Regions from separate parts of the Micromonospora sp. NBC_01740 genome, predicted to be linked through region 1. Evidence: riboswitches for the same ligand, from Rfam matches in the RefSeq annotation. Region 1 holds a riboswitch; each other region holds the start of a gene.
What was found. A riboswitch is a leader RNA that binds a small molecule or an ion and turns the genes downstream of it on or off. The one in region 1 is predicted to bind cyclic di-AMP.

Region 1 (6,771 bases):
CCATTGAACTACACCCGCAGGCGGCACCACTGTACCTGAGTCGTCACGACGCTGCACCCAGGTACCCCTCCGACACCACCAGGCGCCACGATCTTGGCAGCTAACGGCCCCCGGAGGGGCCTCAACTTACCAAGATCGCTCTGCGCCACCGCCCGCCGCCACCACGCCAGCCACGCCACCACCCCGCCGCGTCACCGTCAGCCACGAACCGCCCGGCCGCGTGACACGACGTGCCCGAGTCGCGCGTCGTGGTCCGGATCCGGACCGCGGGTCGTGTCCCGCGTCAAGCAACGTCGATGCGCGCCCAGCCGCTGCCAGGAAAATTTCCACCGCGGCAACATATGGCCATTCTCAAATTCATCGATGGGTTGTAACGTCTGCCCAACGTTCCAGTCACGGCGTGACATACCCCCTGTCGCGTCGCCAGAAAGAGGTGGGCCCATGGGACTCCGTCCCAACCTGCTGACCCGGCGTACGGCCGGCGTCGCGTCGACGACCCTCGCGCTGCTGCTCAGCACCGCCGCCGTGGGGGTCGTACCGGCCGCTTCGGCCTTCTCCGCCGCCCCGACCGAGGTCTGCGTCGAGCCGGCCGACGTCCACTCGGACGCCCGCGTCAAGCCGGGCAGCGGCGCCAAGCACGAGCCGAACGAGCTCACCCTCGCGGAGACCCGCGAGCGCGAGGCCGACATGGCCGCCGCGCTGCGCGAGCGGGCCCGGTTCCGTACCGGCGCCGGGGCCTCCACGATGGCCGCCGCCGTCACCATCCCGGTGGTGGTGCACGTGATCCAGGAGAACAGCACCCGGGCCGGCGGCAACATCCCCGACTCGATGGTCAACTCGCAGATCAACGTGCTGAACCAGTCGTTCAGCGGGGCCACCGGCGGCGCGTCCACCGCGTTCAGTTTCCAGCTCCAGAAGATCAACCGGGTGACGAACCCGTCCTGGTACCCGATCGTGCAGGGCTCCTCGGCGGAGCGGTCGATGAAGACCTCGCTGCGTACGGGCGGCAAGAACACCCTCAACATCTACCTGGGTGAGCTGAGCAACGGCCTGCTCGGCTGGGCGACCTTCCCGACCCGCAACCTCAACAGCATGGACGGCGTCGTCGTGCTGAGCGAGTCGCTGCCGGGCGGCACCGCCACCAACTACAACCAGGGCGACACGGGCACCCACGAGGTCGGCCACTGGCTGAACCTCTACCACACCTTCCAGGGTGGCTGCTCCGGCTCGGGCGACAGCGTCAGCGACACCGCTGCCGAGGCCTCGCCGGCCTCCGGCTGCCCGACCGGGCGGAACACCTGCACCGCGCCGGGCGTCGACCCGATCACCAACTTCATGGACTACAGCTACGACTCCTGCATGTACCAGTTCACCGCCGGGCAGGCCAGCCGCATGCTGACCGCCTGGAACGCGTACCGCGCGGCGTAGTTACGCCGTACGACTCCACAGGTGCCGGCCTCGCTCGACGGGGCCGGCACCGGCGTCTGTGCGGCCGGGCACGCGGGGGTCGGGCGGTGGTCACGGTGCGGCGCCCCGGAGGGGGACGGCCCGGGGCGCCGCACCGCGTCTCAGGCGGCGGGGCGGGCGGCGTGGTCGCCGACGCGCCCCGACCGGGTCTCGGGCACCAGCGCGGTGCCGGCGGCGGCCGCGCGGGGGTCGAGCCACACCTGGACGGCGGGCCGGCCGTGCCACTCGCTGGCGCCGCCCGCGACGCCGGACTCGCGGCGGGCCAGCATCGCCACATCGACGGTGAACTCGAAGACCCGCCAGTCGACCTGCGGCGCGGCCCGGTGGCTGCGGGCCAGCCGGGCGACCCGCGCCGGGTCGGTCACCGGCCGGGCGTGGCCGGCGACGTAGGCTTCGTCGTCGCTCTCCTCGGGCGGGAACGAATGCAGCGCGTAGCGGCCGTCGCGCTCCAGGTCGCGCCGCTTGGGCGAGTCGACGACGAAGCAGAAGAGCCCCTCGTCGGTGATCACCGGGGACACCGGGTGCACCCGGGGACCGCCGTCGGCGCGGACGGTGGCCAGGTAGCCGAAGCCCGGCCCGTACTGCTGCATGAGGAGGCGGATCCCGTCGGCGAGGCGGGGCTCGTCGGCGGCGAATTCGGACCAGGAAGCCATGCCGGCATTCTATCGAACAATTGTACGAAGATGCACTCCGACACGCAGGTCACGCGTGTCGGTCGCTAAGGTGTGCGGATGCTGCTCTCCGACCGCGACCTGGCCTCCGAGATCGAGGCGGGAACGCTCGCGCTGGAGCCGTTCGAGCCCGCGCTGGTGCAACCGTCCAGCATCGACGTACGCCTGGACAAGCTCTTCCGGGTCTTCAACAACCACCTCTACACCCACATCGACCCCGCGCAGCAGCAGGACGACCTCACGTCGATGGTCGAGGTGCCCGAGGGCGAGCCGTACGTGCTGCATCCGGGCGAGTTCGTGCTCGCCTCGACGCTGGAGGTGATCACGCTCGGCGACCAGCTCGCCGGCCGCCTGGAGGGGAAGAGCTCACTGGGCCGACTGGGCCTGCTCACCCACTCCACGGCGGGCTTCATCGACCCGGGCTTCTCCGGTCACGTGACCCTCGAACTGTCCAACGTCGCCAATCTGCCGATCACCCTCTGGCCGGGCATGAAGATCGGTCAGCTCTGCATCTTCCGGCTCTCGTCGCCGGCGCAGCACCCGTACGGCTCGGCCGTCTACGGCTCGCGCTACCAGGGGCAGCGCGGCCCGACCCCGAGCCGCTCCTGGCAGCACTGGCGCACCTGGCCCACCCGCTGACCCGACCTGCGTGCCTGCGGAGGGCCCCCGCCGGGCAGGGGCCCTCCGCGTGCCTCAGCCGGGTCGGCCGTAGCTGTGGATCGGGCCGTCGTCGACCTTCTTCATCTTGATCGGCACCCCGGCGCGGGAGGCGTGCACCACCCAGCCCCCGCCGACGTACATGCCGACGTGGTGCAGGTCGCTGTAGTAGAAGACGAGGTCACCGGGGCGCAGCTCGCCCCGGCTCACGGACGCCGTGGCCCGGCGCTGCTGCGCGGCGTTGTGCGGCAGCGACACCCCCGCCTTCGCCCAGGCGGCGAGCATCAGGCCGGAGCAGTCGTACGAGTTCGGCCCCTCGGCGCCCCAGACGTAGGGCTTGCCGATCTGCGCGCAGGCGAACTTCACGGCGGTGCCGGCCGGGCCGCCGGGATAGCCGGCCGGGCAGGGGGCGGGACGCAGCGGCCCGCCGCCGCCGTTGCCGTAGACCCGCAGCCGTAGCTTCTGCAACCGGTCGATCTCGGCGTTGATCTGCTTCTTCTTCGCCGCGAGCTGGGCCTCGGTGCGGCTGAGCTGGACGACCATCTCGTCCAGCGGCGCCTTCTTGGCGGCCAGCCGGTCGCGCAACTCGGCGACCTGCCGCACGTCCTGCTGCTGGTGCTGGGCGAACTGGTCGAGCAGTTCGAGCTGCCCGATCATCTCGCTCGGCGAGCGGCTGCCCAGCAGGGCGTTGACGGCGGAGACGTTCTCGCCCTTGTAGGCGCGGGCTGCCAGCGCGCCGACCTTCTCCATCGCCTGGTCGACCTGCTTCTCCAGCGGCCCGATCTGCGCGGCGAGCGCGTCGGCCTGCTTGCGCCTGGCGGTCAGGTCCTGGCGGGTGGCGTTGTGCCGTTCGATGATCGGTTCGAGCTTGTTCCAGTCCTCGTCGATCTGCCGCTCGATCTCGGCGACCGTCGGTTCGGCGTGGGCCGCCGTGGCGCCGCCGGTCAGGACGACGGCGAACGCGGCCAGGGCGGCGAGGGCGGTGGTGCAGCGGTACCAGCGTGGGCGCGGCGCAGCCGTCACCGGGTCGGCGAGGGCCGACCGGGCCGACGGTGGCCGCGGGGCATGGTGTGCCACCGGGCTTCGTACTCCTTCTTCCGTACCGCCTACCGGGTTAGCTGACGGGTTCGGGCGGGAAGGGGCGCCCTACCGCAGGACTGCGGATTCACCCCGGGGAACCTGGGTCCCCGGCTCGCTCGGGAGCGACTCGGCGGTGTCGGACCGTCACCGCCCTGGTTGGACGGAATGTCACCGGCCGACGAATGACCAGAGTAGAGACGACCGTTATCGATCCGCAACCCTACGGGCAGTGACACTCCGTACCCACCCGGATCGGGCGGATCCGCAACCCGGGCGACGAAGATTTTCTTCCTTCTGAAGTGTCTGACGGAAAGGTATTGACCAGAGGCGGCGGGCGGGGCGAAGGTGACCCCACCTTTGCCCGTCCGAACTGGGGGTCTGATGCACCTGTCAGCGACATCGAGGAGCAGACGCGTCCTGCTGGCCGCCGCCGTGGCCGCCGCCATGGCGGCGACGCCGCTCACCGCCGCCGGATCCGCCGCCGCGGCAGCGCCGGTGAACGACCGGCAGCAGCAGTACGCCGCCGCGGCCGCCGAGTACGGCGTACCTGAGAGCGTCCTGCTCGGGGTCTCCTACCTGCAGTCCCGCTGGGACACCAACGCCGGCACGCCGAGCACCAGCGGCGGCTACGGACCGATGCACCTCACCGACGCCGAGCACGTCACCGCCCTCGCCGGCGGCACGCACCACGACGAGGGCACCGAGGACCCGCGCGGCGACGACTCCCGCCCGTCCCTGGCCGAGGCGGGCGAGCCGCCGGCCGCCACGCCGCCCGCCGAGGCCGCGCTGCGGACCGTCGACGCCGCCGCCGAGTTGACCGGCGCCAGCGAGGAGTCGCTGCGGACGGACGTCACGGCGAACATCCGGGGCGGCGCGGCGCTGCTGGCCGCGTACCAGAAGGAGATCGGCGCCCCGGTCGGCGCCGGCACCGACCCGGCGGCCTGGTACGGCGCGGTGGCCCGGTACTCCGGCGCGGACAGCGCCGACGCCGCGGCGGCCTTCGCCAACGAGGTGTACGCCACCATCGCCACGGGCGACAGCCGGGTGACCGACGACGGGCAGCGGGTCACGCTGGCCGGCCGGGCGGTCCAGCCGGACCGCTCCTGGCTGGACCGGCTGCGCCTGCGCAAGCTCGCCCGGCCGGACGGGCTGGAGTGCCCGAGCGACATCTCCTGCGAGTGGATCCCGGCGCCGTACGAGAACTACGGCCCCACCCTGGGCGACTACGGCAACCACGACCTGGGCAACCGTCCCACCCAGCAGAAGATCGAGTACATCGTCATCCACGACACCGAGGGCTACTTCGGCCCCAGCGTCAACCTGGTCAAGGACCCGAAGCGGGTGGGTTGGCACTACACCCTGCGCTCGGTGGACGGGCACATCGCCCAGCACATCAAGACCAAGAACGTCGGCTGGCACGCCGGCAACTGGTACGTGAACGCCAAGTCCATCGGCCTCGAACACGAGGGCTTCGCCGGGCACGGCACCTGGTACACCGAGGCGATGTACCGCACCTCCGCCAAGCTGGTCCGCCACCTGGCGCGGGCGTACAACATCCCGCTGGACCGCAACCACATCATCGGGCACGACAACGTCCCCGGCACCGTCGCCGCGAACGTGCGCGGCATGCACTGGGACCCGGGACCGTACTGGGACTGGTCGCACTACTTCGACCTGCTGAAGGCGCCGTTCAAGTCGACCGGCACGCACCGAACCGGGCTGGTCACCATCGACCCGGACTTCGCCACCAACCAGCCGCCGTTCACCGGCTGCAACCGGCAGCCTCCGGGCGTGCCGAACCCGCCCCCGGCGACGGCCCCCTGCCCGCTGCGCGGCTCCTCCGCGCTGTTCCTGCACAACGCCCCGAGCCACGACGCGCCGCTGGTCAACGACATCGCGCTGCGGCCCGACGGCACCCCGAACACCACGTACGTCTCCGACCACGGCGCCCGCGTCTCGGCCGGCCAGACGTACGCGCTTGCCGAGGTGCAGGGCGACTGGACCGCGATCTGGTACCTCGGCCAGAAGGGGTGGTTCCACAACCCGGCCGCCAAGCCGACGGCGAAGTGGACCGTCGGGTTCGTGGTGACCCCGAAGGCCGGTAAGGCCACCATCCCGGTGTACGGCCGGGCCTACCCGGAGCAGGCCGCGTACCCGGAGGGCGTGCCGTACCAGGCGATCTCGCCGCTGCAGTACACGCTCTCGGCCGGCCAGCGGTACGCCGTCGGCAACCTGCTCCCCGGCGAGTACTACCGGGCCACCACGTTCGACGGCTCCGCTCCCCACGACCAGACGGTCGTCCGGGGCGACAACAGGTACGTGCAGGTCCAGTTCGGTCACCGGATCATGTACGTCAACCTGGACGACGTGAACCTGGTGCCGTCCCCGCTGGGCGCGCCCCGCTGATCCCACCGCACGACGAGGGCCCCCGGTCGATCCGACCGGGGGCCCTCGTGTCGTTGCGGGTGCGGGACGAACTGGCCCGTCAGGGCCGGCGGAACCCGGCCACCGGCATCGTGTTGATGCTGGAGACGTTTACCGGTTTGCCGGCCCGCGGCGCGTGCACCATCTTGTCGTTGCCGAGGTAGAGGCCGACGTGACTCAGGTCGGACTTGAAGAAGACCAGGTCACCCGGGCGCGCCTCGGAGCGTGGGATGGCCTTGCCCTCGTTCCACTGCGCACCCGTGAAGTGCGTCAGGTGGACCCCCGCCGCCTTGTAGGCGTACTGGGTGAGACCGGAGCAGTCGAACGAGTTCGGGCCGGTGGCACCCCAGACGTACGGGTCGCCGACCTGCGCGCAGGCGGTCCGGATCGCGGTGCGGGCCTTCTCGCTGACCACGCCGTTGATGGTCGGGCACTTCTCCGTCTTGACCGTCGTCACCGGCATCGACGCCTC
Region 2 (6,771 bases), 520 kb from region 1:
CGATCACGATCGGCACGAAGACGCCGGAGATCCGGTCGGCCAGCCGCTGCACCGCCGCCTTGCCGGTCTGCGCCTGCTCGACCAGCCGGGCCATCTGGGCCAGTTGGGTGTCGCCGCCGATGCGGGTGGCGGTGACCACCAGCCGGCCGCCCGCGTTGACGGTCGCGCCGACCACGGGCTCGCCCGGGCCGACCTCGACCGGGACGGACTCGCCGGTGAGCATGCTGGCGTCGACCGCCGAGGTGCCCTCGTCGACCACGCCGTCCGTGGCGATCTTCTCACCGGGCCGCACGACGAACCGGTCCCCCACCACGAGCTGGTCCACCGGGATCCGGGTCTCCGTGCCGCCGCGCAGCACCGCGACGTCCTTGGCGCCGAGTTCGAGCAGGGCCCGCAGGGCCGCGCCGGCGGTCCGCTTCGCCCGCGCCTCGAAGTAGCGGCCGGCGAGGATGAACACGGTCACCCCGGCCGCCGCCTCCAGGTAGATGTTGCCGGCGCCGTCGGATCGGTTGATGGCGAGACTGAACGGGTGGGTCATCCCCGGCGTACCGGCGGTGCCGAGGAAGAGCGCCCAGACCGACCAGCCGAACGCCGCCAGGGTGCCGAGCGAGACCAGGGTGTCCATGGTCGCCGCTCCGTGCCGCAGGTTGATGAAGGCCGCCCGGTGGAAGGGCAGCCCGCCGTAGGCCACGACCGGGGCGGCCAGGGTGAGCGACAGCCACTGCCAGAAGTCGAACTGCCAGGCGGGCACCATCGCCAGCACGATCACCGGCACGGTGAGCACGGCCGAGACCCACAGCCGGGTACGCAGGCCGCGCAGCTCGTCCACCGGCTCGGCGGCCGGTTCGCCGCCGGCGGGCGTGGGCGGGGGCGGCAGGGCCGCCGTGTAGCCGGTCTTCTCCACCGTGGCGATCAGCTCGTCCGGGGTGACCTCGTCGGCGTACCGGACGGTGGCCTTCTCCGTGGCGTAGTTGACGGTGGCGGTCACCCCGTCCATCCGGTTCAGCTTCTTCTCGATCCGGGCCGCGCAGGAGGCGCAGGTCATACCGCCGATCGCCAGCTCGATCTGGTTCGGCGCCGTCAGCAAGGGCTTGGTGGTCATCATGCTTCCCGTCAGTCGTGCCCGTGACCGGGGACGCCGTGGCCGGCGCCGGCGGTCGGGGAGCTCGTGGCGGCGGGCGTGCCCGCCGTCGGGGAGCTGGTCGCCGCCGGGACACCCGGCGCGGTCGGAGGGCTGCCGGCGACGATGGTGAACTCGGCGGTACGCACCACGCCGCCGTGCTTGAAGTCCAGGTAGAGGCGGTAGGCGCCGGCCGACGGCATCTCCGCCGAGAAGCTCACCTCGGGGCCGGGCCGCGTCCGCCCGTCGCCCGGCTCGCCGTGCGGGTGCACGTGCAGGTAAGCCAGGTCGCCCTGGCGCAGCGCCACCAGGTGGCCGTACGCGCCCAGGTAGGGCTCCAGGTCGGTGACCGGGGCGCCGGCGCGGCTCACGGTCAGGGTCAGCTCGGCGGTGCGGCCGGGCTCCGGGGCGCCGGCGAGCGTCACCGTGTAGCCGTCGACCGTGGTGCTGGTCGCCGGGGCGGGCAGGGGCCGCCCGGTCAGCGCGCCGGGGACGGTCACGTCGACGCCGAGCGTCAGCGCCTCGCCCCCCGTCGGGGTGAAGTCGGCGAACGCCCGCCAGACGCCGGGCCCGGCGAGCGGCGAGTCGACCCGCCAGGTGCCGTCCGGCGCCATCTCGGGGTGCACGTGCCGGAAACCGGAGAGGTCGCGGCGGGCCACGATCAGGTGCATGCGCTTGTCGTGCGCCACGTCGTACGCGGTCACCGCCCCGCCGTCCGGGCCGGTGACCTGGAAGGCGAACTGCCCGGCCGGGGCGTCCACCGGGCGCAGGGTGTAGCCGCGGTCGGAGACGAGCAGGCCGCCGGGCAGGTGCGCCGCCGCGCCGTTGTCGCCCCCGTGTCCGGCTCCGCCGTCCTCGCCGTGCCCCCCGCCGGCCTCGTGCGGGGCCTCGGCGGGCGGCGCCACGGGGTCGGCCACCCGGCCGACCCCGTACGTCGCGCCGAACACCACCGCGAGGCCGAGGGCGAAACCGCTCAGCTTCGTCGCCGTGTTCATGGTGTGCCTCGTTTTCCCCGTGCCCGATCTCAGGCGCCGACGAGGTCGTAACCGGCCTCGTCGACGGCGGAGCGCACGGTGTCGGTTTCCAACGGGCCCTCGCTGGTGACGGTGACCCGACCGGCGGCGACGTCGACCTGGACGTCGCTGACGCCCTGGATCGCGCCGACCTCGGTGCTGACCGCGGTGGCGCAGTGCCCGCAGGTCATGCCCTGCACCTGGTACGTCGTGGTGATCATCGAACTCTCCTCTCGCCGCCCCCAGCCTATACCCCCCAGGGGTACATCGGAGGCGGACCGGTGCCCGTGCCTTGTACCGGTACCCGGTGGGGGTATCCCGGCCAGGAACGAACGTACCATACCCCCGAGGGGTACGGTATCCTCGACCCCATGACCACACCGACGCCCACCCCGACCAGGGGTTACACCGCCAGCAAGGATCAGCTGCTCGCGCGGCTGCGCCGCGTCGAGGGGCAGGTCCGTGGCATCGAGAAGATGGTCGACGAGGATCGCTACTGCATCGACGTGCTCACCCAGATCTCCGCGATCCAGGCCGCTCTGGACAAGGTCGCGCTGGGCCTGCTCGACGGGCACGCCCGGCACTGCATGCGCGAGGGCGCGGCCGAGGGCCGCGCCGACGAGATGGCCACCGAGATGATGGCCGCCGTCGGCCGCCTGATGAAGCGCGGCTGACCCGTCCCGGCACCCGCCCCCGGCGAGGCGCGGCCCCACGGCGACGCCACACCTCCGACGCCACACCTCCGACACCACCCGCACGACCTGCGCCCGGATGCCGGGGTGGCTACCATTCGGCCGGTGGCCCTCCGGATTCCGCACCGCCCGCCCCGCGCGCCCCGCCGGGCGGCGGCACCGCCCGCCCGCGACCGGACGGGGGCCCAGGACCGCGGTACGTGACCGCACCGCCACGCGGAAGCGATCCCCGTCCCGGCCACGCGGCGACGGGTGAACCGACCGGCCCCGCCGGCACGTACCCCGCCCTGGATTCGTAGGGAGACACTCGATGGGCGCCGACCACACCCGTCCCGCTCCGTCCGCCCCGCCGAGGGTGCGGCGGATCCTCGTCGCGACGGTGGTGCCCCTCTTCGTCGCCACGCTGATCGCCGCCCTGGTGCTGTGGCCGTGGGACGCGCCCGACCCGGCGACCGGCACCGATGCGCCCCGCTACCACGGCACGGTGACCCGGGTGGTGACGGAGCCGTGCCCGCCCGCCCCGGAGACCCCGGAGGGGAGCCCCGACGCGCCACAGGGCCCCTGCGGCACGGTCACCGTACGGGTGCAGGACGGCCCCGACGCCGGCCAGCAGGTGGAGACGCCGGTGCCCGCGGGCCCCGGCGCGCCGACCGTCGCCGTGGACGACGAGATCATCCTGGTCGAGCTCACCGACCCCGCCGACCCCACGGCCAGCACCTACAACATCGCCGAGCACCAGCGCGGCAAGCCGCTGGTCTGGCTGGTGGCGCTCTTCGCGGCCGCCATCGTCGCCTTCGGGCGGTGGCGTGGGCTGGCCGCGCTGGGCGGCCTGGCGGCGAGCTTCGCCATCCTGCTGACCTTCGTGCTGCCGGGCATCAGCGCCGGGAACCCGCCCCTGCTGGTCGCGGTCGTCGGCGCCGCTCTGATCATGTTCGTGGTGCTCTACCTGACCCACGGCGTGACGGCGCAGACCTCGGTCGCCGTGCTCGGCACGCTGGGCAGCCTGGTGCTGACCGGTGTCCTCGGCACGATCGCCACCGCCGCGACCCACCTGACCGGGTTCGGCTCCGAGGACGCCACCACGCTGTCGATGTACCAGGCCGACGTCGACCTGCACGGGCTGCTGCTGGCCGGGATCATCATCGGCTCCCTCGGCGTGCTGGACGACGTCACGGTGACCCAGGCCGCCACGGTCACCGAGCTGGCGCACGCCAACCCCGGGCTGTCCCGGACGCAGCTCTACCGGGCGGCGACCCGGGTCGGCCGGGCGCACATCGCCTCGACGGTGAACACCATCGTGCTGGCGTACGCCGGCGCCTCGCTGCCGGTGCTGCTCCTGCTGACCGCCGACTCGCGGGCGGTGACCCAACTTCTCACCAGCGAGTTCCTCGCCCAGGAGATCGTCCGCAGCGCGGTCGCCACCCTGGGTCTGATCGCCGCCGTGCCGCTGACCACCGCGCTGGCGGCCCTGGTGACCACGGCCGGCCGACGCGGCGGGGACGCGACCGACCGCGCCGCCACCGCGCCCGCGCCGACGCCCCGGCCGGCCACCGACCGGTCCGAGGCGCTGGAGGCCCTCAGCGGGCCGCGCGGGGACACGCCGTCCGCCGCTCCCGCCGGATGGCCCGATGGGCACAGAAGTACGGACACCGCATGGTGACGCTCCTCAGCGTGACCGAACAGGACGTTCGTCCTGATAAATGCGTCACTGGTCACCGTCCGCCATTACGAAATAACGCATTTAGTCGGCTTAGGGACGTAGATCCCCGGGAGCGTTCTCGGGTAACCTCGCTGCCGGTCACCGCCGAAGGCGCGCAGCGGCGCCTGCGGTGCCGCCGCCCAATCGCCGCGAGGCGAACCGGGGACCCAGGTACGTGGGGTGAATCCGCGACAGCGGTAGGGGCCACTTCCGCCCCGAACCCGTCAGCTAACCCGGTCGGCGGTCGACGGAAGGGAAAACTGTGACGGCACCCCTACGCCGCTGGCTGACGCCCGTGGTGGCCGTACTCGCCGCTCTGGCGGTCTTCGCCGGGCCTCTCCCGGCGGCGGCCGCGCCCACCCCGCCCAAGCCCTCCGGGCACGGGGACGACGAGCCCAAGCTGCTCGACGACCTCATCGAGGCCCGGAACCGGTCCTACGTGCAGGCCAAGGCGAAGCTGGCGAAGTCGAAGAAGCGCCAGCTCGAACTGGCCCTGGAGGTCTCCCGGGCGCAGGCCGAACTGAACGCGCTGGCTCCCCAGGTCAGCCAGATCGCCGCCCAGTCCTACCGCACCGGGCGGATCGGCGCGGTGTCCATGCTGCTGGACACCGCCAGCCCCGACTCGTTCGTCAAGCGCGCCGCCGCCCTCGACGAGCTCAACCTGGTCAACTCCAAGAAGCTCGCCGAGGTGAACGCGGTCAAGGACCGCGCCGAGCAGGCCAAGCTGGCGCTCGACACCGAGGTCCGCGAACAGCAGAAGCTGACGAACGAGATGGCGCGCGGCAAGCGGGAGGCGGAGAAGGCGCTCGCGCTGGTCGGCGGCAGAGGGCTGACCAGCGGCAAGGTGGTCGCCACCTCGCCGGTGGCGAAGATCGCGCCGGGGCGGGCGGCCGACGGCGACTGGACGCCGCTGTCACCCACCGAGGCCGACCCCACCACCTCCGGCCGTATCACCGCGCGCACCCTGCACATGTACAAGGAGGTCAAGCGGGCCGGCTTCAACCGGTTCGTCGGCTGTTACCGCCCCGGCGGGCCCTACGAGCACCCGAAGGGCCGGGCCTGCGACTGGTCGCTGCAGAAGAGCGGCTTCTCCCCCTGGCACAACGACGACACCTACATGTACGGCAACAACCTGACCGCGTTCCTGGTCCGCAACGCCGACCGGCTCGGCGTCTACTACGTGATCTGGAACAGACAGATCTGGTTCCCGGCGACGGGCTGGAGCTCCTACAGCGGTCCGTCGAACCACACCGACCACGTCCACGTGTCCCTCTGGTAGACACGCACGCGCGCGGCACAGCCGAGAGCGCGGACAGGGCCGCCCCGCCGAACGCGGGGCGGCCCTGTCTCGTCGTACGGACCCGCCCGCCAGGGCGGTGACGGGCGGGCGGTGGGTGGGTGGTTGTTCAGGCGAGCGCGGCGCTGGCCGCCGCCTCCGGCGCGTCGGCCGCAGCGGCGGGCACCTCGGCCACCGTCCGCACCTCGCCGGCGGTCAGCCGGTACGACATGCCGACCACCCCGCAACGGCCGGCGGCCACCTCCGCGGCGAGGACGGCGGAGCGGCCCAGCATCGCCTCGACGGTGTGCGCGATGTGGATGTCGACGATCCCGTCGATGTCGTCCACGCCCTCGGCGGCGGCCCGGCGCAGGCTGGGCACCACGGCGTCCACCACGGCGCACAGGTGCCCGACCGGCGGGGTGCCGGTGGCGGCCGCCGTACGCGCCGCCTGGACGGCCCCGCAGGAGTCGTGCCCGAGCACCACCACCAGCGGCGTGCCCAGGACCGTGACGGCGTACTCCACGCTGCCCAGCACCTCGGGACCGATGGTGTGCCCGGCGGTGCGGACCACGAAGAGGTCACCGAGGCCGCGGTCGAAGATGATCTCGGCGGCGAGCCGGGAGTCGGAGCAACCGACGATCACCGCGAAGGGGTGCTGCCCGTCGGCGACCGCGGCGCGGTGCCCGGCGTCCTGGTTGGGGTGGCGCGGGGCGCCGGTCACGAACCGCCGGTTACCGGCGTGCAGCTCGGCGAGCGCCTGCTCGGGACTCGCGGGGACGGCGAACGCGGTGCCGACGTCGGCCGGGGTCCCGCCCGTGGCCGGCGCCGGGAGCGTCCGCTCCGGGCCCGGTTGGGTTCCTGGCGATCCGGGACGACTCATCCCACACCTCGCTACCTCACGTGAACGGCCTGGTCACCCGGGCCGACGCTGGACGCGGGCTGCCACCACCGTCACACGCACTGCAAGA
Region 3 (6,771 bases), 2.1 Mb from region 1:
TCGGTGTGCGCGGAGCGGCCCTGGGTGTCGCCGTGCCAGGCGACGCTGTCCCGGCCGGAGCGGTAGAGGCACATGCCGGCGGTGACGAAGGGCTCGCCGAGCTCGGGGGCGTAGTGCCGGGTGAGGGCGGCGCGCGCCTCGGTGAGCAGCGGGTGCGGCAGCGGGCGGTGCCCGGCGTACCAGCAGAGCAGCCGGGGCACGTCGACCTCGGCGTCGTACATCGTGCGGCGCTCGGCCCGCCAGGGGACGTCTCGCAGCAGGACGTCGAAGACCTGGTCGGAGCCGGTGACCCAGCCGGGCAGATGGTCGACCCACGCGCCGTGGGTGAGCGGGTGCCGGCGCAGCCGGTCGGCCAGCGGGCTCAGCGACGGTCCGGCGGCGGTGAGGTCGAACATCGACGGCTGGTAGGCGGCCCCGGTCATCCGCCCAGCGTACCCGCCATGTTGGTACAGGTGTACGGACGCCTTGCCCGCCCGCCGGTCGCCGGCGAGGGCCGGCCGGCCGGGCGGTGCGAACCCCGCCTCAGCGGCTCAGTATCCGGCGCACCCGGCCACCGATCACCTGCTTGACCCGGGTCTGCAGGCGCTGCCCGCGCAGCGTCTCCGTCTCCTTGCGCAGCTCGACGTTGCGGTCGCGCAGCCACTGGATCCGCTCCCGCAGCGCGTCGGGGGCGGTCGCGGCGGCCGGGCGTACGGCGGGCGGGAAGGCGGTGGAGCGCACCTGCGCGTCGAACCGGGCCGCGCTGTCGCCGTCGGCGAAGGCGTGGCCCAGGTCGTGCTTGGCGAGGAAGGCCAGCATCGTCTCGTAGCGTGACCTGTGGCCGGCGTTGAGCGCCGTGTAGTCCGCCTCCGCGTAGAGCTGGGCGGCGTCGACGTCGACCGGCACGTCCTTCATGACCCGGTGCGGGATCTCGAAGTACCGGGCGAGTTCCAGGGTGCGCGAGTCGTGCGCGAAGAGGTAGCCGGGCGTGCCGGCGATCAGCGCGGTGATGGTGCCGTGGATCCGGGTGCCGAACGCGAACTCGAATCCGGAGAGGTAGTCCATCCAGGTCCAGGGGTCGACGAACATCCGCACCTTGTCCTCGGTGAACAGCGGGTGCGAGGTGTGGATCGGGATCTTGCTGGTCCTGCCCCGGTCCCCGGGGGCGTCGCCGTAGAGGAGCGTGCCGAGCGTCTTGAGGTCCTGCGGCAGGTAGCGCAGGTTCGGGTACCGCTCGTGGTGCCGGGCGATGATCTCCGCCATCGACGTGACGTACGGGGAGACGGTGAGCGCGAGCCTGTCGTCGGGCGACAGGGACGCCTTCCTCTTCTCCACCCGCAGGCTGTCGCCGTGCAGGAACATCGACGGGCAGCCGATCACGTCGACGGCCGAGAAGCCCAGTGTGCGCAGGTAGTCACGGGTGATCTCGCCGCGTACGCCGATGCTGTGCGAGCGGTCGAGGACCGCCCGTACGAACCGGGTCACGACGTCGTCGATCGGGCGGAGGTACTCCCGGTCGCCGTTGATGTCGGTCTGTACGCCCACCCCGAGCACCACCACCGGGATCTTCAGCTGCTCGATGAGCTTCGTCATGGCCTCGACGCGGTGGGCGTAGCTGCGGCGGAAGGCGTTGGCGAGCGGTACGACGTAGACGTCGTACCGCTCGTTGATCATGTCGGCGTCGCGCGGGTCGATCCTGAACTCGGTCGAGGTGATCTCGGCGGTGGCGGTGCGCAGGAGCTTGTGGGCGGCGTGGCTGAAGACGAGGTTGCCGTTGTTGTCGCCGATCCAGTTCCGCTCGTGCGTCTCCTCCGGCGAGTAGACGTCGAACGGGCCCTTCTTCGCCCGCATCAGGATTCGCTGGTGCATTCGCCCGCCTCTCGTCACCTCCGGGTCTGGGAATACTAGCCACCCGATCGGCCGGAACCCGGATGCCCGCCACCGCCGTCACGGATGGGGACGCAACGGTCACGGAGGGACGGGAGGAACGGGACTCCCCCACGGGACAGAACGGGCACTCGCGGACGGGACGGAACAGAGCCTCAGGCCCGGCGGGTAGGGTGCCCGGCGGGGCGGCGCCGACCGGCGGACCGCCACGGGCCCCTCGGGGGCGCCTGAGGACGGGGTCGAGGAGGAGACGTACGTGCTGGTGACCCTGCGGATCGTCGGGATGCCGGCATGAACGACGCCGCGACCGTCGCGCCCGCCGCCCGGCCCGCGTCCCCGGCCAGCCGCCTGCCGTCGCTGACCGGGCTGCGCTGGGTCGCCGCCCTGCTCGTCTTCGGGTTCCACGTCGCGACGATGGGCATCATCGCCGAGCCCGGCCAGAAGGCCGTCGTGGACTGGGCCTTCGCACTCGGGCTGTCGGGCGTGCAGTTCTTCTTCATCCTCAGCGGCTTCGTGCTGGTCTGGTCGGCCCGACCCACCGACACCCGTCGGGCGTTCTGGCGGCGCCGGGTGGCCAAGATCTGGCCGAGCCACGTGGTGCTGTGGGTGGCGGCCCTGGCGGTCGCGGCCTGGTTCGCCGACCCCGTGGACCGGTTCGTCGCGGTGGAGAACCTGTTCCTCCTCCAGGCGTGGGACCCGCGGCCGGGCCACTTCTACAGCATCAACACGGTCAGCTGGTCGCTGTCCTGCGAGTTCTTCTTCTACCTCTGCCTGCCGTTGGCGCTGCCGCTGATCCGCCGGGCCCGACCGTGGGCCCTGTGGGCCGTCGTGGTCGCGGTGCCGCTGCTCATCCTGGCGCTCTGGCCGGCCCAGGCGCTGGTGCCCGAGGAGAGCCGCTGGTGGTTCACCCAGATCTTCCCGCCGGTGCGGTCGCTGGAGTTCTGGATGGGCGTCGCCGCCGCCGAGCTGATGCGGCGTGGCCGGTGGCGCGGGCCGGGCCTGCCGCTGGCCAGCCTGCTCTTCGTGGCGACCTGGGTGGTCGCCGCGCAGTGGGTCCGCGCCGAACTGTGGGCGGCGCTGCTCTCGGTCGCGTACATCCTGGTCATCGCCGCGGCGGCGGACGCGGACGTGCGCGGGCGGCGCTCGCCGTGGCGGTCCCGGCCGATGATCTGGCTGGGCGAGGTCTCCTTCGCCTTCTATCTGGTGCACGTCCTCGTGATGATCACCGTCCTGCGGCTCACCGGCGACTGGGGCGTCGGCTTCACCGGCTGGTCGGGGCTGGCGGTGGTGCTCGGCTTCCTGCTGGTCAACCTGGCCCTGGCCGGCCTGTTGCACCGTCTCGTCGAGACGCCGATGATGCGGCTGCTCACCCCGCGCAGGCCGGTCCGGACGCCGCGGGACGGGGACGGCGCCGGGCAGGACCCCGGCGGCCCCGGGGCGACGCCGGGGGATCGGGGCAGCGCCGTGCCGCGCCCCCGGGCCGCCGGCCCGCAGGACGACCACCGACCGACGTACGCCGACTCGCGCTGAGCGCCCCGGCGACCGGAGTGTCCGCCGACGAAATCCCGGCCGTTTCGGTGACGCCGGTCACCACGTCGGCGAACCGGTCATCGGGCGCGGCCCGGTCGATTCCTGCCGGGGTTTCGGCGCCGATGTCCGCCACTTGTCCCGTTGTCGCCCGGAGGTGCGCGCAGAAACGGTCGTCCCATTGAGTCGCGTCAGTGGCGAAGTGCCCGCAAAAATTGTCTGCCGATCAAGGTTTAGGCAGGTGGGACGGGGTTGGCAGGGCGCGGACCGGCCAGTAATGTCGGCGCGTCCGGTGCGGTACCCGATCGCCAGAGGCGACGCCGCGCCGACCCGCCTAATCGTGAACGACGAACCGGGGACCCAGTGCTCGTTGGGGTGAATCCGTGGGCCGTGGGCCCGTGGTAGGGCGTTCTTCCCGCCCGAATCCGTCAGCTAACCCGGTCGGCGGTGTCGGAAGGAGTTCCATCGTCATGCCACACCCGTACACCCCTCGGTTGTGCCGCCGTCTCCACGGCGCCGCGGTGACCGCGCTCGTCCGCCCGCAGGTCATGAGCTGACCCACCGGTCACCGTCCGTCGCCCGGCGTCCCGGGCGCATCCCCTGAGTGGCCCACCACCCGCCCGGACGCCCGTCCGCGCGGTCGGTCCGCCCTGCCCTCGGCGCGGACCGACGGCCGCTCACCCCGAGCCCGTGGAGGAAACCGTGAAGCACCACCTCAAGCGACAGCTGCGTCGCCTCACGTCCGAGCGTCCGTACCAACTGGCCGCCGCGTCCGCCGCGGCGCTCGTGCTGGCGTCAGGCACGGGCGCGCTGCTGGCCGGAACCGACGAGGCCCCCGCCGCCGCGCAGGCCCCGGTGGCCGCGACCGAACTGCGGGACGACGCGTCGGCCTCGCGCAGCCAGGCCCGGGTCGCGCCCGCCCCGTCCAGCGCCGCCCCGGCCGCGTCCAGCGCCGCCCCGTCGGCCAGCGCGTCCAGCGCCGCCCCGGACCCGGACCTGACCCGCAAGCCGGAGCCGCCGAAGCCTCCGGCCGCCAAGAGCCTGGACTACGACTACCAGGCCCAGACCACCTTCTACAACTGTGGTCCGGCGGCCGTCCGGCACGCCCTCAGCGCCGCCGGCATCGCGCGCAGCCAGGACGCCCTCGGTGCCCAGCTGGGCACCGACCAGATGGGCACCGACTCGGCCCAGGACACCACCCGCGTGCTGAACGCGGTGGTGAAGGGCGACCCGTACCGGACCCGGATGATCCCCGGTGGCGCCGCCACCCCGGCCCAGATGGACCGGCTCCAGGCCGACGTCGTCGCGGCCATCACCGACGGGCGGGGCGTCGTGGTCAACGTCGCCGGCAGCGCCACGGACACCGACGGCGGCTGGCACTCCTTCCCCGGCGGCCACTACATCGCGGTGGTCGGCTACCAGGACGAGGGGCGGCTGGTGAAGATCGCCGACTCGGCGAACCCGGCGACCGCGTCGTACTGGATCAGCACCATCGCCCTGGCGAACTGGGCCGCCACCCGCGGCTACTCCGCCTGAGCGACGCCGTCGGGCGTCGGCTCCCCACCCGGGGGGTCGGCGCCCGATGTCGTGTCCGGGTCACGGCCCTCGCCCGCGGCGTCCGACGGGTGGCACACTGCGCCCATGGTCGATGAGTCGGGTGAGCGGGACGGCCGGCGGGTGCTTCTGCTGCTGCACGGCATGGGCGCGACCGGCGACGTGTGGCTGCCCTGGGCGCCGCTGCTGGAGCGTCGGTGGGCGGGGCGGTGGCTGGCGCCCGACCTCGCCGGCCACGGCTGGTCGCCGCCGTTGCCGGAGTACTCCTTCCCGGGGCTGGCCGCGCGGATCGGCGCGGGGCTCGCGGCGGGGGACCGGCTCGTCGTGCTGGGGCACTCCCTCGGCGGGGTGGTCGGGCTGGCGCTGGCCGCCCGGGGCGCCGGGCTGCCCGTCGACGCCGTCGTCGGGCTCGGCATCAAGGCCGTCTGGTCGCCGGCGGAGCTGGCCAAGGCGGGTGAGCTGGCGGCCCGGCCGGTGACCTGGTTCGCCAGCCGGGACGAGGCGGCCCGCCGCTACCTGCGGGTGGCCGGCCTGACCGGGCTCTTCGCCCCGGAGCACCCCGTCGTGGAGGCGGGGCTGCGGCAGGTCGACGGCCGCTGGCGGCTGGCGATGGACCCGGCCGCGTTCGGCGTGGGCGCGCCGGACCTGCCCGCCCTGCTGGCGGCGACCGACGTGCCCGTGCTGCTGGCCCGCGGCGAGCACGACCCCATGGTCACCGACGCCCAGCTCACGGAGCTGGGGGTGCCGGTCGCCACCCTGCCCGGCCTCGGGCACAACGCCCACGTCGAGGCCCCCGAAGCGGTCCTGGACCTCGTCGAGCCGTACCGCTGACGGTGCCCCGCGAACGGCCCGACCCGGAGATCCGCCGTCGCGACCGGTGTGCCTCCCGAACGGTGCGTCAGGTGGCGGGGGAGAGGGTCGCCTCGTCCGGGTCGAGCGGCAGGCCGGTCGCGCCGCCCGTGCGCGGGGCGGGCGTCTTCCAGCCCTCGTCGAGCTGGCGCCGTGCGGCCTCCAGGAACGCCTCGGCGTACGACTCGGCGGGGAAGTCGCCCAGGTAGCGGCTCCGGGTGACCCACCGCGCCGAGGCCAGCGGATCGGTGTCCAGCAGCGCGGTCAGCACCTCGTCCACGTTCGCCATGTCGCGCCGCAGCACGTAGCCCGACCCGGCGAGCGGGAACTGCTCGGGGAACCGGTCGCCGGAGTCCACCATGTCGGTCACCGCGTACGGCTTGCCGGAGTAGAGGTAGTCGGAGATCACCCCGGACACGTCGGAGACCAGCGCGTCCGAGCGGTTCACGCACTCGGTCAGGGTCAGCTCCCGGCTGGCGGCGGCCCCGAAGACGTGCTGCCGGCCGCTGCGGGCCCGGTCCGCGGCCAGCAGTTCGGTGAGCCGGCCCAGCTGCCGGGCGGAGGCCGGGTTCTGCGAGGTGTACGGGTGGGCCCGCAGGATCACCGTCGCGCCCCGGTCGAGCAGCCGGCGCAGCAGCGTCTCGGCCACCGGCAGGGAGCAGTAGTTCGCGTCCGCGTTGTGCCCCGTCCAGGTCGGCGTGTAGAGCACGGTCGGGTTGGCCCGCCCGTGCGCCGGCTCCGGGCGTACCTCGATCGACTCGACCTGCGGGCGGCCGACGACGACGAACTTCTCCGCCGGGATGTCCACCCCGGCGCGGGCGTACCGGTCGATGGCGGCCTGGCCGGCGACGAAGATCCGGTCGAAGATCGCCGAGACCGGGTTGGCGCTGGGGGCCTTGTCGCTGTCGCCGTGGTGCAGCTGGACGTGGGTCAGCTGGGTGTAGCGGATGCAGTGGCTGTTCTTCGCGCCGTGGT
Region 4 (6,771 bases), 1.8 Mb from region 1:
AGACGCACCCGGTCGACCAGGCCGGTGATCGAGTCGAGCCGGCCGGTGCCCAGGCCGTGCCGGGTCACGTTCAGCGCGCCGGCCGCCGCGCCGGTACGGATCGCGGTGCGCACGTCGCCGCCGCGCGCCACCACTGCCGCCACCCCGGCGGTCATCGAGTCGCCGGCCCCGCGCGGGTCGGCCGCCTCCAGCCGGGGCATCTCGACCTCGAAGACCTCGCCGTCGACCAGGGCGAGGGCGGGCTTGTCGGCCCGGCTCACCACCACGTTCTCGGCGCCGCCGGCGTGCAGGTCGTACAGGGCCCGGGTGAGCTGCTCCTCGTCCTCGCCGTCGGCGCGGCCGTCGGCGATCAGCTCCTCGTGGCTGACCTTGAGGAAGAAGACGCCGCTGTCCAGCACGGCGTCGAGGTGCTCGCCGCAGAGGTCGACCACCACCCGGCTGCCGTTGGCCCCCAGGTCGGCGGCGAACCGCCGGTAGAGGTCGGCCGGGACCAGGGACGGCTCGTTCGGCCCGCTCAGCACGCTGACCGAGGCGCGCAGCCCCTCGCCGAGCGCCAGGTTGTAGAGCTCGTCCAGCTCGTGCCGGCTGAGCGGCTGGCCGGGCACGTCCACGATCTCCTGCCGGGAGCCCTCGCGCCGATCGTGCACGTACCCGCCGCTGCCGGAGTCGCGGACCACCACCTTCAGGTGCACCCCCTCGCTGACCAGCAGCGGCTCCAGCACCTGGCCGATCTCGCCGCCGAGGGCGGCGCAGAGCACCACGTCGACCCCGAGCGACATCACCATCCGGGCCTGCCAGACGCCCTGCCCGCCGGGGTGCAGGTGCAGCTCCGGCGCCTCGCTGGGCTGGTCGACGGTCACCGTCAGCCGGGGCGTGGGCGCGAAGACCATCACGTGCCCGCTCATCCGTCGTACCCGTTCATGCGCCCATCCTCCGCCGGTCGACACGTGCCGTGACCATCCACCAGCTGACCGTAGTGTGGTCGGCGGCCGGGCGTCCGGACTCCGGGCGGGATCGGCGCGGCGTTGCCAGGGCGCCCGGCATGCGCGACGATCGGGCGACCACCGACGCTGGGGAGACGGCGTGCTCAGGCGAAGTTCCTTCAGCTACACCGTCCAGGCGCGCTGCTCCCTCCCGGACGCCGCGGCGCTGCTCGCCGACCCCACCCGGCAGGAGGACCTGCACCCGCTGATCGTCCGGGTCCGCCGGGTGCCGCCCCGTCCTGGCGCGCGGGCCAGCTACGACATCACCGATCGACTGGCCGCCGGGCCGGTGCGCCTGCCGATCACCTACCGGGCCGACGTCCTCGTCGACGATGCCGACGAGATCGTCACCGTGGCCCGGCAGTGGCCTGCCACCACGGTGCGCAACCACACCCGGCTGCGGGCGGAGCCCGACGGCGTGGTCCGCATCGAGGTCGAGATCACCCTCGCCGCGCCTGCGCCGCTCTTCGGCTACGCGTTCCGCCAGGCCCGCGCCGCCCACCTCGGGCTGGCCGCCCGCCTCGCCACGGCCCTCGACACGGGCCCGCCCGGGTCGCCGGCCGACTGACCGCCGGACGGTCCCGGCCGCGGTGGCCGTCGCGCCCCCGGTGACCCGCGACGGGCGGGGCACCGGGGCGCGGGCGTCAGTAGACCGACAGGTGCACGTGGTTGGTGTGGTCGCTGGACGGGTCGCCGTTGGCCCCGCTGTACGACTTCCATCCGCTGCTGGGCAGCCAGATCTGCCTGTACCAGATCACGTAGAGCACGGCGAGCCGGTCGGCGTTGCGCACGAAGTACGCCGACACGTTGTTGCCGTACGTCCGGTCGCCGCCGGTGGCGTCGCCGCCGAAGCCGCCCTTCTGGGCCGCGAAGTCGCAGGCCCGGCCCTTCGGGTGTTCGCCCGAGCCGCCGGGGCGGTAGCAGGAGACGTAGCGGGTGAAGCCCGCCGCCTTGGCCTGGTTGAGCGCGTGCAGGGTGCGCGGGGTGATGCAGCCGTTGGCGGGGGTGGGGTCGTTGACGCTGCACGACTCGCGCGGCCAGGAGCCGTCGGAGTTGCGCGGGGCCGCCTTCGCCGTCTTGCTGGAGGTGCCGCCCGGCGAGGTGCCCGCCCCCGTGGACTGCTGCCGCTGTTGCTGCTGCTCGCGGTTGGCGACCGTCAGCGCCCGCTCGGCCTGTTCCTTGCGCTTGGCCATCACGGTGACCTGCTTGCGCTGCTCCCGGATCTCGCCGTCCAGGGCGAGCTTGGTGCGGGTGGCCTGGTCCCGGGTCTCCTGGAGTTCGCGCAGGGCCCGGTCCTCCTTGGCGGCCACCGCGTCGAGGGCGGCGGCGCGGTCCATGAAGCCGTCCGGCGAGCTGCTGTTGAGCAGGGCGGACGCCACGCTGAGCCGGCCGGTGCGGTAGGCCGCCCCCGCGATCTCGCCGACCTTGGCGGTGTGCGCGGCCAGCTCGACCTCGGTGGTCTTGAGCTGCGCGGCGAGCTGCTGTTGCCGCTTGGCCGACGTGTCGAGGGCGCGCTTGGCGTCGAGGTAGCCCTTGCTGGCGGCCTCCAACTGGGCCCGCAGGGCGGGGGTGCCGCCCTCCTCGTCCTGGCCGGGGGCCGCGGCGAGCAGGCCGGCCCGGGTGGCGGCCGCCGCCGGGGCGGCGGTGACCGGGGCCACCGCGGCGCCGAGGGCGAGCATCGTGGCGATCAGGGCCGCCGTCCGGGCGGCACGTCGTCGTACAGGTGCCATCACTGGCATTCACGTGTCCTTCCGTCAGCCGCCGACCGGGTTAGCTGACGGGTTCGGGACGGAAGATCCCTACCGCTGACGCGGATGCACCCCACGAACATGGTTCCCCGGTTCGCCCCGCCGGGCGATTAGGCGGCGGCCACCGCCGGCACCGGTGGGTGCCGCCTGGCGGAGGCCGAAGCCGAGCCTACCGGTGCCGGTGTGACTGATGCAGCGCAGGTGACGGAGGGTGTACGTCCACTAGCAGTCAAATCCGGCATAAGCGCACAATACTCTCCCAGATTTAAGGTTGTCCTCATTACCACTCAACCGACCCGCAGGCCCCGCGCGACGCTCCGGGCTCGATCTGCAACGTGGCGTGCTCGATGTGGAAGTCGTCGTGCAGCGCGGCCCGGGCGGCGCCCAGCACCGCGCCGACCTCCGCGCCGGGTGCCATGGTCAGGTGGGCCGAGGCCACCTCCATGCCGGAGGTGAGCGTCCAGACGTGCAGGTCGTGCACCTCGGCGACGCCGGGCACGGCGGCCAGCCGGTCGTGCACCGCGGTCACCTGGAGGTGCTCCGGCGCGGCCTGCACCAGGATGCGCAGCGCGGCCCGCCCGAGCCGCCAGGTGCGCGGCAGGATGAACACCCCGATCGCGACCGCCACCAGCGGGTCCGCCCACCACCAGCCGGTGGTGGCGATCAGCAGCGCGGCCCCGATCACGCCGAGTGACCCCAGCAGGTCGCCGAGCACCTCCAGGTACGCGCCGTGGACGTTGATGCTCTCCTTCGCCCCGGAGCGCAGCAGCGCGAAGGCGCCGATGTTGGCGAGCAGGCCGAGCACGGCGACCACCAGCATCGGGCCGGCCAGCACCTCCGGCGGGTCGCCGAAGCGGCGCACCGCCTCGATCACGACGTAGACCGCGACGCCGGAGAGCAGCATGGCGTTGGCCAGTGCGGCCAGCACCTCCAGCCGGTAGAGGCCGAAGGTGCGCTGCGGGTCGGCGCCCGCCCGCCGGGTGGCGGCGATCGCCGCGAGCGCCATGCCGATCCCGAGCACGTCGGTGAACATGTGCCCGGCATCGCTCAGCAGGGCCAGCGAGCCCGTGCGGAAGGCCGCCACCGCCTCCACCACCATGAGGCCGGCGAGCAGCCCGAACGCCGCCCAGAGCCGGCCCCGGTGGCGGTGCGCGGCATTCGCCACCGACCCGTGATGGTGGTCATGACCTGCGCCCACGCGCCCACCCTCCGTCAGGCGTCCGGATTCGCGTTCAATCTATGCTCACATCGCTATGTATGCAAGTAACGGCGGCTCAGCCGATCGGGTCGACGGTGGTCAGCCGCTGGGTGGCCCGGGACAGCGCCACGTAGAGCGTCCGCACCCCCGACCCCGGGTCGGCCCGGATCTCGCCCGGAGCGACGAGGACGACCCCGTCGTACTCCATGCCCTTGGCCTCCAGGCTGGTCACCACCTGCAAACGCGGCGCGCCGAGCCCGCCCAGCCAGCCGGCCACCTCGTCGCGGCGCGGCACCGGCGTGATCACCCCGACCGTGCCCTCGACCTCGGCGAGCAGCGCGTCGGCCGCCGCCACGACGGCGCTCTCCAGCTCCGCCGGCGGCACCGACAGCGCGACCGGGTCGACGCCGGTGGAGCGCACCGCCCGGGGCAGCGGCAGGTCCGGGTGCAGCCGGCGGATCTCGGCCGCCGCCACCGCGAAGATCTCCGCCGAGTTGCGGTAGTTCGTGGTGAGGGTGAAGTGGTGCCGCTTGCGCCGGCCCAACGCCTGGTCCCGGGCCCGGTTCAGCTCCTCCGGATCCCCCGTCCACGCCGTCTGCGCCGGATCGCCCACCACCGTCCACGAGGCCAGCCGGCCCCGCCGGCCGATCATGCGCCACTGCATCGGCGAGACGTCCTGCGACTCGTCGACCACCACGTGCGCGTACTCCCGGTAGTCGTCCGGGCGTTCCCGCGCCGCCTCGCGGGCGGCGCGCTGCCGGTCGGCGAAGGTGCTCAGCTCGCGGACCCCGCCGGCCAGCTGGAACGGGTCCCGCTTCGCCCGGGCGGGCTTCATCGGCTTGCCGAGCAGCGCGTCCAGCTCGTCGAGCAGCGCGATGTCGGCGATCGTCAGCCCGGCGGCGTCGAGGCTGCCGTACGCGTCGGTCAGCAGCCGGATCTCGGCGCGGGAGAGGATCCCCTCGGCGTAGCGGTGCAGCCGGTCCGGACGGGCCAGCCAGCCCAGCACGTGCCGGGGGTGCAGCCGGGGCCACCACGCCTTCAGGAACTCCCGGAACTCCGGCCGCTCGGCGATCTCGTCCTCGAACGCGCGCTGCTCGGGCAGCCGGCCCACGCCCAACCTGCGGGCCTGCGCCCACAGCGCCGCGAAGACCCCGTCGAAGCCGGCCCGGCGCACCTCGTTGCGGCGGGCGCCCCGGGGCATCGCCCGGTCCCGGATGCCGTCCAGCTCGCGGCGCTCCAGCCGGAGCAGCTCGCCCCGGTAGAGCAGGCGCAGCTCGGTCGGGCCGCCCGGCACCGCGTCCCGGGCCGCCCGCTCCAGCACCCGCCGCATCCGCAGCGAGCCCTTCACCGCCGCCACCGCCGGCGGATCGGTGCGGGTGGCGGTCAGGCCCGCGAAGAGCGTGCCCAGCGAGTGCAGGGTGGCGGTGTCCTCGCCGAGCGAGGGCAGCACCGAGGCGATGTACTCGACGAAGACCGAGGACGGGCCCACCACCAGGATGCCGCCGCCGGCGAACCGGCTGCGGTCGGAATAGAGCAGGTACGCGGCCCGGTGCAGGGCGACGGCCGTCTTCCCGGTGCCCGGGCCGCCGGACACGATCGTCACGCCCGAGCCGGGGGAGCGGATGGCCTCGTCCTGCTCCCGCTGGATGGTGGCGACGATGTCCCGCATGCCCCGGCCGGTGGCCTTCGACAGCGTGGCCAGCAGCGCGCCGTCGCCGACCACCGCCATGTCGGCGGGCGCGGCGACCGGATCGAGCAGGTCGTCCTCGATCCGGGTGACCCGCTCGGCGGAGGACTGGATCGTGCGTCGCCGCACCACGCCCAGCGGCTGCGCGGGAGTGGCCTGGTAGAAGGCGGCGGCGGCCGGGGCCCGCCAGTCGACCACCAGGGTGGAGGCGTCGTCGTCGCGGATGCCGAGCCGCCCGACGTGCAGCACCTGCCGGTCGAGCAGGTCCAGCCGGCCGAAGACCAGGCCCTCGTGCTCGGCGTCCAGCATGTGCCGCCGCCGTGCGGCGTGGAACACCATCGCGTCCCGTTCGACCAGCGCCCCGAAGTTGCCCACCCGGGCGAGCCGGTAGCCCTCCTTCTCGGCGCTGACCGCCGACCGGCGCAGCTCGGCCAGTCGGGCGTACACCCGGTCGAGATGCCGCTGCTCGACGGCGATCTCCTGTTCCAGGGTGGTCTGGTCGGTCACCGCTCGCTCCTCCTGACGTCGGCGGCGGGCGGCGCGAACCGTGCGAACCGCGCCAGGCCAACCGCAAGAGGGTACGGCCCGCACGCAACCAGCGGCGCCACCGGTGCGGGAAAGGAACCCGCGTCACGCCCGCAGGGGCCCCACCGGGCCCGGTTCAGCCCGTGTCGCGCTCTCCGCCGGGCCCGGTCCAGCCCGTGCCGCGCTCTCCGCCGGGCCCGGTCCAGTCCGCCCGGGCGGCGGCGGTGGCACCGGCCCCGGGGGCGGTGAGCACGCGACGGAGCACGCCGCCGAGCGCCGCGTTGACCTCGTCGGGGCGTTCCATCATCAGCATGTGTCCGGCACCCGGGCAGACGGTCAGCTCGGTCGCCGGCAGCGCGCCGGCGATCGACTCGGCGCAGGGCGGCGGGGTGAGCCGGTCCCGGTCGCCGACCAGGGCGGCGGCCGGCAGGTGGGCCAGCCCGGCGAGGGTGTCCAGCCGGTGCTGCGCCCCGATGGACGCGCGGAACCCGCCGATCGAGCGGAGGGTGGCGCGGGCCACCGCCGAGGTGACCAGGCGGATGTCGTGCGGGTCGCAGCGGTCGCCGAAGAGCATCCAGCGGATGCTGGGACGCAGCGCGCGCAGCAGCGCCCGGGGCGGTCGCCAGGCCC

Region 2: linked by a shared signal. The riboswitch ahead of OG989_RS10025 (coiled-coil domain-containing protein) and the one ahead of OG989_RS07485 (C40 family peptidase) in region 1 are both predicted to bind cyclic di-AMP.
Region 3: linked by a shared signal. The riboswitch ahead of OG989_RS16855 (C39 family peptidase) and the one ahead of OG989_RS07485 (C40 family peptidase) in region 1 are both predicted to bind cyclic di-AMP.
Region 4: linked by a shared signal. The riboswitch ahead of OG989_RS30840 (coiled-coil domain-containing protein) and the one ahead of OG989_RS07485 (C40 family peptidase) in region 1 are both predicted to bind cyclic di-AMP.

What each region holds. Positions count from the first base shown of each region.
Region 1 is NZ_CP109150.1:1,559,952-1,566,722, reverse strand. It holds tRNA gene OG989_RS07505 (tRNA-Gly) at 1-18, opposite strand, end outside; gene OG989_RS07500 (zinc metalloprotease) at 442-1,428, shown strand; gene OG989_RS07495 (pyridoxamine 5'-phosphate oxidase family protein) at 1,569-2,120, opposite strand; gene dcd (dCTP deaminase) at 2,199-2,777, shown strand; gene OG989_RS07485 (C40 family peptidase) at 2,832-3,872, opposite strand; cyclic di-AMP (ydaO/yuaA leader) riboswitch at 3,885-4,018, opposite strand; gene OG989_RS07480 (N-acetylmuramoyl-L-alanine amidase) at 4,257-6,281, shown strand; gene OG989_RS07475 (C40 family peptidase) at 6,361-6,771, opposite strand, start outside.
Region 2 is NZ_CP109150.1:2,078,822-2,085,592, reverse strand. It holds gene OG989_RS10050 (heavy metal translocating P-type ATPase) at 1-1,105, opposite strand, end outside; gene OG989_RS10045 (hypothetical protein) at 1,114-2,115, opposite strand; gene OG989_RS10040 (heavy-metal-associated domain-containing protein) at 2,145-2,354, opposite strand; gene OG989_RS10035 (metal-sensitive transcriptional regulator) at 2,505-2,807, shown strand; gene OG989_RS10030 (YibE/F family protein) at 3,136-4,485, shown strand; cyclic di-AMP (ydaO/yuaA leader) riboswitch at 4,652-4,783, shown strand; gene OG989_RS10025 (coiled-coil domain-containing protein) at 4,787-5,803, shown strand; gene OG989_RS10020 (carbonic anhydrase) at 5,931-6,683, opposite strand.
Region 3 is NZ_CP109150.1:3,611,040-3,617,810, forward strand. It holds gene OG989_RS16840 (alpha-ketoglutarate-dependent dioxygenase AlkB) at 1-422, opposite strand, end outside; gene OG989_RS16845 (polysaccharide pyruvyl transferase family protein) at 523-1,848, opposite strand; gene OG989_RS16850 (acyltransferase family protein) at 2,158-3,396, shown strand; cyclic di-AMP (ydaO/yuaA leader) riboswitch at 3,715-3,855, shown strand; gene OG989_RS16855 (C39 family peptidase) at 4,084-4,929, shown strand; gene OG989_RS16860 (alpha/beta fold hydrolase) at 5,035-5,778, shown strand; gene OG989_RS16865 (CDP-glycerol glycerophosphotransferase family protein) at 5,846-6,771, opposite strand, start outside.
Region 4 is NZ_CP109150.1:7,077,540-7,084,310, reverse strand. It holds gene OG989_RS30850 (1-phosphofructokinase family hexose kinase) at 1-905, opposite strand, end outside; gene OG989_RS30845 (SRPBCC family protein) at 1,084-1,551, shown strand; gene OG989_RS30840 (coiled-coil domain-containing protein) at 1,628-2,713, opposite strand; cyclic di-AMP (ydaO/yuaA leader) riboswitch at 2,727-2,858, opposite strand; gene OG989_RS30835 (cation diffusion facilitator family transporter) at 3,012-3,929, opposite strand; gene OG989_RS30830 (HelD family protein) at 4,006-6,123, opposite strand; partial or broken gene OG989_RS30825 (alpha/beta fold hydrolase) at 6,374-6,771, opposite strand, start outside.